Regions from separate parts of the Arthrobacter sp. PTI12 genome, predicted to be linked through region 2. Evidence: riboswitches for the same ligand, from Rfam matches in the RefSeq annotation. Region 2 holds a riboswitch; the other holds the start of a gene.
What was found. A riboswitch is a leader RNA that binds a small molecule or an ion and turns the genes downstream of it on or off. The one in region 2 is predicted to bind S-adenosylmethionine.

Region 1 (3,400 bases), 590 kb from region 2:
CCCCGCCGAGGAGTGGGACGAGGTCCGGACGAAGGCGTTCGGGGTGCTGTCTGCGCTTGGTTCGAGCTTCCCCAGCTGACGCTGCGATCGAGCGGTTCGCTGAGCGGGCCTTTCGTCCACTTGGCGTCTGTGGAAGCATGGGACGCCCGAGGAAAGTGCAACGAAGGAGAACGGTCATGACTAGCTCCAACGATGAAAACACGCCCAACCTGAACGACGTTCCGGAGCCCGATAACGAGTTCCTTCCCAAGCGCATCCATCAGGGCCATGCGGGGCAGCCTGAACGCCTCGATGACGATGCCCTGGCGGCCGCAACGGAGCAGGAACGGGTCGACGCCGGTCTCATCGACTACGCACCGGACCAGGTTCCGGACGCTGCCGATCCCCTCCCTGCGGAAGCTTCCGATGAAGCAGACTTTGCCCAGCGCGGGCTGAACGAGGACAACGACACGAGCTCCTGACCTGCCCGGTCACTATGCTGATCGCATGACTGTTCTGGTGTTCCTCGACCCCGCCCGTCCCGACGGCCGCATAGCTGACGCAGCACAGCCGCAGCTGATGGTTACCGACACCGGGATCACGCGGGGTGACGGCATCTTCGAAACAATGCTCGCGGTCAACGGCGCTCCCCGGAAGCTGCAGGCCCACCTCGCCCGGCTGGCGACGTCCGCCGATGCGCTGGAACTGAAGATTCCGTCGTCGGACGTGTGGGAACGCGCCATCACCACCGCGCTGGCGGCAGCCGACGACGACGGCGAACTCGTGGTCAAGGTCGTCGCCACCCGGGGCGAACCAGAGGCGGGAGCCACCGCGTGGGTCCAGGTGTCCGCCGTACCGGTCGGGTTGCGCGGCCAGCGGCTGTCGGTCCTCCTGCTTGACCGCGGCTATGACAGCACGGTTGCCCAGCGTGCTCCGTGGCTGCTGATGGGCGCGAAGACCCTTTCCTACGCGGTGAACATGGCGGCGGTCCGCTACGCCCGCTCGCACGGCGCCGACGATGTCATCTTCACCTCGTCTGACGGCAAGGTCCTCGAAGGCCCGACCTCGACGGTCCTGATTGCGCGGGTCATCGACGGCGTCAAGCACCTCATCACGCCTCAGCTTGAGAGCGGGATCCTCCCCGGCACCTCGCAGGGCGCACTGTTTGCGGCGGCGCGCGAGGCAGGTTGGGAATTGGGTTACGGACCGCTCGTGCCGGAAGACCTGTTCGCGTCTGACGGCGTTTGGCTGATTTCGAGCGTCCGTCGGCTCGCCGAGGTCGAGTCCATCGACGGAAAGCCGGTGACGGTTTCACCGGAGTTGACCGCGGAGTTGAGCGGTCTCGTAGCGTCCGTTTCCTAGCCCGAGCGCCCGTCCCCCAGCCCGACCGCCCGTTCCCTGGCCCACTCGTCCGTCTCCTGCCCCACCCGCAAAAGTGCCGGGAATTCGCAGGATCGTGGGGACATCCCCACGAACCTGCCACGCATCGGCACTTTTGGCTCAGGCCTGCCACGCATCGGCGCTTTTGGCTCGGACCTGCCACGCCCCGGCGCCTTTGGCTCGGACCTGCCACGCCCCGGCGCCTTTGGCCCGAGTACCACGGGCGTTACCGCACGTTACGGCCCGGCATGGCAGGCATGGCGCCGCCGGTGCTACGTTCATTCCGGAGTAACGAGTGCCAGCGCCAAGCCCTGACTTGCTGGACGGCAACCCTCTTTCACGGCGGGGTGCCTCAGGTGACTACTCGGCACAACGATCACATCCCATGATCACCAGCGTGCACAGCGTGAGGAGACACAATGGCACTGCATTCCAACCCCCATCCCCCGGCGAATTCCCGGCCCGGCAACGGCTATGCCGGCAACATCACCGCACGTGATGCGGTGGAACGCGTCAGCAAGGGCGCCGTGCTGGTGGATGTCCGCACTGTCGAGGAATGGCGGAGCGTCGGCGTTCCCGACCTCACCGACGCCGGGACCGTCCCCCTCTTCCTCGAGTGGACGCGCTCCGACGGCAGCCGTAACGTCTCCTTCCTCAACCAGCTGAACGGGCTCAAGGGCCGCGAACTGCTTTTCCTGTGCCGTTCCGGCGTCCGTTCTGTGGCAGCAGCACAGAATGCCACCGCCGCCGGTCACACTGCCTACAACGTGCTGCACGGATTTGAGGCCGACGGCGGCTGGCGCTCCAGCGGCCTCGCCACCACAGTGCATGCAGAAGAAGCCCCAGAGAGCACGGATACGACAGATCACGCAACGACCACAGGACAGACCGCGATCACAGAACGGACCGGCGCTGCCCGTTCGGCAACGGACCGTGGCGACGCCCGTGAATGAGCACACGCCAGTAAGTGAGCCCGCGCCGTCGTCGTTCTCTCCGGCGGCCAGCCGTGAGCCCATCGCGGGGAACGGCGGCTACCCCCGAATCCAACGCCCGGATGACGACGGCGCTGCCTGGTCACCCGATACCCTCGCGGTACGCGGGGGGCTGGCACGGTCCAACTTCGAGGAGACGTCCGAGGCGCTCTTCCTGAACTCGGGCTTTGTGTATTCCTCTGCTGCGGCGGCGGAGGCAGCCTTCACCGGGGACGTCGACCGCTTTGTATACTCCCGGTACGGCAACCCGACTGTCGCCATGTTCCAGGAGCGGCTTCGCCTGCTCGAGGGTGCGGAGGCGTGCTTCGCCACAGCCAGCGGCATGTCTGCCGTCTTCACCGCGCTCGGTGCCCTCCTGGCCTCGGGCGACCGCGTTGTTGCCTCACGCAGCCTCTTCGGCTCGTGCTTCGTCATCCTCAACGAGATTCTGCCGCGCTGGGGTGTGGAGACTGTCTTCGTGGACGGCTGGGACCTCGGCCAGTGGCAGGAAGCACTGAGCATTCCCACCACGGCGGTCTTCTTCGAGTCGCCGTCCAATCCGATGCAGGAGATCGTCGATATCCGGGCGGTCGTTGAGCTCGGCCACGCGGCCGGTGCGCAGGTCGTCGTCGACAATGTCTTCGCCACACCGCTGCTGCAGCGGTGTACGGAACTGGGTGCCGACGTCGTCGTCTATTCCGGCACCAAACACATCGACGGGCAGGGCCGGGTGCTGGGCGGCGCGATCCTCGGCCGCAGGGAGTTCATCGAGGGTCCGGTGAAGACACTCATGCGGCACACCGGGCCCGCGCTGTCGTCATTCAATGCCTGGACCCTCCTCAAGGGACTGGAAACCCTTTCCCTGCGGGTGAACCACTCCTCGTCCTCGGCGCTGACCCTCGCCCGCTGGCTTGAAGCCCAACCGGCTGTGAACTGGGTCCGTTACCCGTTGCTCGAATCGCACCCGCAGTTTGATCTCGCTGCCGCCCAGATGACAGCCGGCGGCACGGTGGTGACCTTTGAACTGGATGCACCCGAGGGAAAGGCGAAGGAGCGCGCCTTTGCGCTGC
Region 2 (3,400 bases):
ACGCTGACGTCCAGCTGATTCCAGACGAGCGCGAATCTTCCCCCCGGTGCCAACACACGTGCGGCCTCCTGGCTTGCCGCAGCAGGATCACACCAGTGCCAGGCCTGGGCAATTGTGAGTACATCAGCGCTCGCCGTTGCGAGTCCCGATGCCTCGGCAGTTCCCTGCACTCTGGCTACGCGCGGGAGTTGTTGTCCGAGGACTGCAAGCATGTCCAGGGATGGGTCAACAGCTGTCACCTCCGGGCAGCGGCGGATGAGCTCCCGGGTGAACTTGCCGGTGCCGGCGCCAACGTCTGCTGCGCGCAACGCTCCGGCGGGTATGAGCCAGTCCACGCTGTCTTGGGGGTAGCCCGGACGCACGCGCTCGTAGCGGTCACTTTCCTGCAGGTAGCCCCGCGCCAATTCACGACGGCGGTGTTCGGCGAGGCGCGGACCTCCAACACCCATGTTGGGAACTCCTCGCATGACGGGTACGGAACCCGTCAATTAAAGCACCCGGTTGAAGGCGGCGTCGCGCCGAGGAAGTGCGGTCGCAGCGCTCAGTCGGTTGTGCAGGGCGCGGCGCCGGCAGTTCCCGGCGTGGGCGGAGCCCAGTCAGGGAAAGGGCGGGTCTCGACCGCGGGCACCCAGCGCCCGGCGTCGACCGCATAGTCAGTCCCCAGTCCATCCCGAAGAAGCGAGCGCAAACCGGTCAACAGCCTGTCGACGTCGTCCTGCCGTGATCCGAGCCCGAAACTCGCCCGTAGCGAACCTGACGGCAGGCCCAGCCGCTTCAGCAGCGGATGAGCGCAAAACTTCCCGTCCCGCAGTCCAACCCCGTGTTCTGCGGACAGATATGCGGCGACCAGCCCGGCGTCGTAACCGTGGACAGAGAAGTTCACTACGCCGATCGCATCGGTGCTGTCAGCGAAGATGCGGTGAACTGCTATGCCGGGAAGGTTGGAGAGCCCTTCCACGAGGGCATCCCGCAGCTCTGATTCATGCGCAAGCCAGGCCGGTTCATCCAACCCAGCGATGGCCTCTGTTGCCTTCGCCAGCGCGGCTGCACCGAGCACATTCGGTGACCCGCCCTCATGGCGCGCGGAACCGGTTGCCCAGGACACCGAGTCCACTTTCACAGTCTTCACTGCGCCGCCTCCGGCGAGGTGGGGCCTTCCGGAATCGAGCCAGTCGCCTCTACCGACCAGGACGCCCGCGCCGAAAGGCGCATACAGTTTGTGGCCCGAGAAGGCCGCGTAGTCGATACCGTCGCGGAGCAGATCCAGCCGCCGGTGGGGAGCGAGCTGAGCCGCGTCGACGACGATCCGCGCGCCGTGCGCATGAGCCGCCGCTGCGAACCGGCCGATGGGCAGAACTTCTCCGGTGACATTCGACGCACCGGTTACAGCAAGCAGGCTGATTCCTCCGGATGCCAATTCCTCTTCCACAGCGGCGAGCGTTTCCTCGATGGTTCCCGCGGCGACCAGCCCGCGATGGGGAAGCTGCAGCCAGGGCAGCAGATTGGCATGGTGTTCCACGTCGAGGTAGAGGACCTCACCGTCCTCCGGCAGGCATCCAGCCAGGAGGTTCAGCGAATCGGTGGTGTTGCGGGTGAAGATGACCGCATCATCTTCCCGGCCGCCGACGAAGTTCCGCACAGTCCTTCGTGCATTCTCGTAGAGCGAGGTGGAGATTTGCGATGCGTACCCGGCGCCCCGGTGCACACTCGCATAGTAGGGAAGCACGCTCTGCACATAGTCATTGACCTGCTGCAGCGCCGGCGTTGAAGCGGCATAGTCCAGGTTGACGTAACGGACGGCAGTGCCGTCCACCAGCGGCGCCTGCAGCTCAGCGCCCATCACGGACGCCAGCGGTGCAGCGGAGAGTTCGTTCTCAAGAAGTGCGTTGCTCACAGGAGGTACCCCACGTAGGTTCAGGGGACCTGCTTCACCAGGCCCCGCGCTTGCCGAACCACGTTCTGGCCCGGCCAGGTCGTCACCCGGGGCACCCCGCCGCGGAAGGAGGGTTGCCGGCCAGCAAACCGGGGTTTAACGCTGGCACTCGTGACCTAGGAATCCAGACTAAAGCAGGCCGGGAATATCCGGTCCTTGTGTTACGTGTTGGTGTTAAGCGACCACGTCAGACGCCGGTACCTTCCTGAAGCAGATCGTCCAGCGAGGGGTTCAGTCGCTTCAGGACATCATTGTGAAGTGTGCTGTTGGTTGCCAGCGCGTTGCCTCCGAAGGGTCCGTCGGAGCCTTCGAGTGACGTGAAGCGACCGCCGGCTTCCGTGACGATGGGTACCAGCGCGGCCATGTCATACAGGTTCAGCTCAGGTTCGCAGGCGATGTCCACAGCGCCTTCGGCGACAAGGCAGTAGGACCAGAAGTCACCGTAGGCGCGTGTACGCCACACGGATTCGGTGAGCGATACGAATTCGTCAAAGTTGCCGCGCTCTTTCCAGCCGGACAGGTTCGAGTAGGAGAGCGAGGCGTCTTCCAGCCGGGATACGCTCGAAACCCGGAGCCGGCTGGCTGCCGCGAGAGACTTACCCATGAACGCACCGGTGCCCGTTGCAGCCCACCAACGCTTTCCGAGCGCGGGGGCGCTCACAACACCGACGACAGGCCGGCCCTCGTCCACCAATGCAATGAGGGTAGCCCATACCGGTACGCCCCGGACGAAGTTCTTGGTTCCGTCAATAGGATCGATGATCCAGCGCCGCGAGCCGGCGCCGCTGCTGCCGTACTCCTCACCGAGTACGGCATCGCGCGGACGCGCACGCGAGAGTTGCCCGCGGATAGCCTCTTCCGCCGATTTGTCCGCATCCGTGACCGGGGTGAAGTCCGGCTTGGTTTCGACCGCCAGATCCAGCGCCTTGAACCGGGACATGGTCTGGTCGTCTACGGAGTCGGCCATTACATGGGCAAGGCGGAGGTCATCGTTGTAGCTCTGGAGGTTCATACTTTCAACCTATATGGTCAGGGTGCACAGATGCGGGAGGTCCCGATGCGGACGCGCTCAGCGCTGGGCTACGATCGGTTCACGCACGCACAGGAACGGGTGTCATTGAACGGTGTGCTGTTAAACGCAAGAAAGGGGACACCGGCCGAAGCCGATGTCCCCTTTCTTGAAGCGCTAGATCTTGAAGCGCTGAAACTTAGAGAACGGAGACTTAGAGAACGGAGATGTTCTCAGCCTGGGGGCCCTTGGGGCCCTGGGTGGTCTCGAAGCTGACCTTCTGGTTCTCCTCAAGCGAGCGGAAGCCGCCGGAGTTGATTGCGGAGAAGTGAGCGAAAACGTCAGCGCCGCCGTCGTCAGGAGCGATGAATCCAAAGCCCTTTTCAGCGTTGAACCACTTGACTGTACCTGTTGCCATTTTTTTATTCCTTGAGTGTGAGGATCCCCCCGTACTTCGG

Region 1: another riboswitch for S-adenosylmethionine. It lies ahead of AC1MBU_RS15165 (rhodanese-like domain-containing protein); the one in region 2 lies ahead of AC1MBU_RS12370 (aminotransferase class V-fold PLP-dependent enzyme).

The regions. Positions count from the first base shown of each region.
Region 1 is NZ_CM155256.1:3,176,339-3,179,738, forward strand. It holds gene pabB (aminodeoxychorismate synthase component I) at 1-79, shown strand, start outside; gene AC1MBU_RS15155 (hypothetical protein) at 177-461, shown strand; gene AC1MBU_RS15160 (aminodeoxychorismate lyase) at 487-1,341, shown strand; SAM riboswitch class IV at 1,647-1,772, shown strand; gene AC1MBU_RS15165 (rhodanese-like domain-containing protein) at 1,779-2,312, shown strand; gene AC1MBU_RS15170 (O-succinylhomoserine sulfhydrylase) at 2,401-3,400, shown strand, end outside.
Region 2 is NZ_CM155256.1:2,583,742-2,587,141, reverse strand. It holds gene AC1MBU_RS12375 (class I SAM-dependent methyltransferase) at 1-449, opposite strand, end outside; gene AC1MBU_RS12370 (aminotransferase class V-fold PLP-dependent enzyme) at 542-1,840, opposite strand; SAM riboswitch class IV at 1,936-2,050, opposite strand; gene hisN (histidinol-phosphatase) at 2,121-2,945, opposite strand; gene AC1MBU_RS12360 (cold-shock protein) at 3,157-3,360, opposite strand.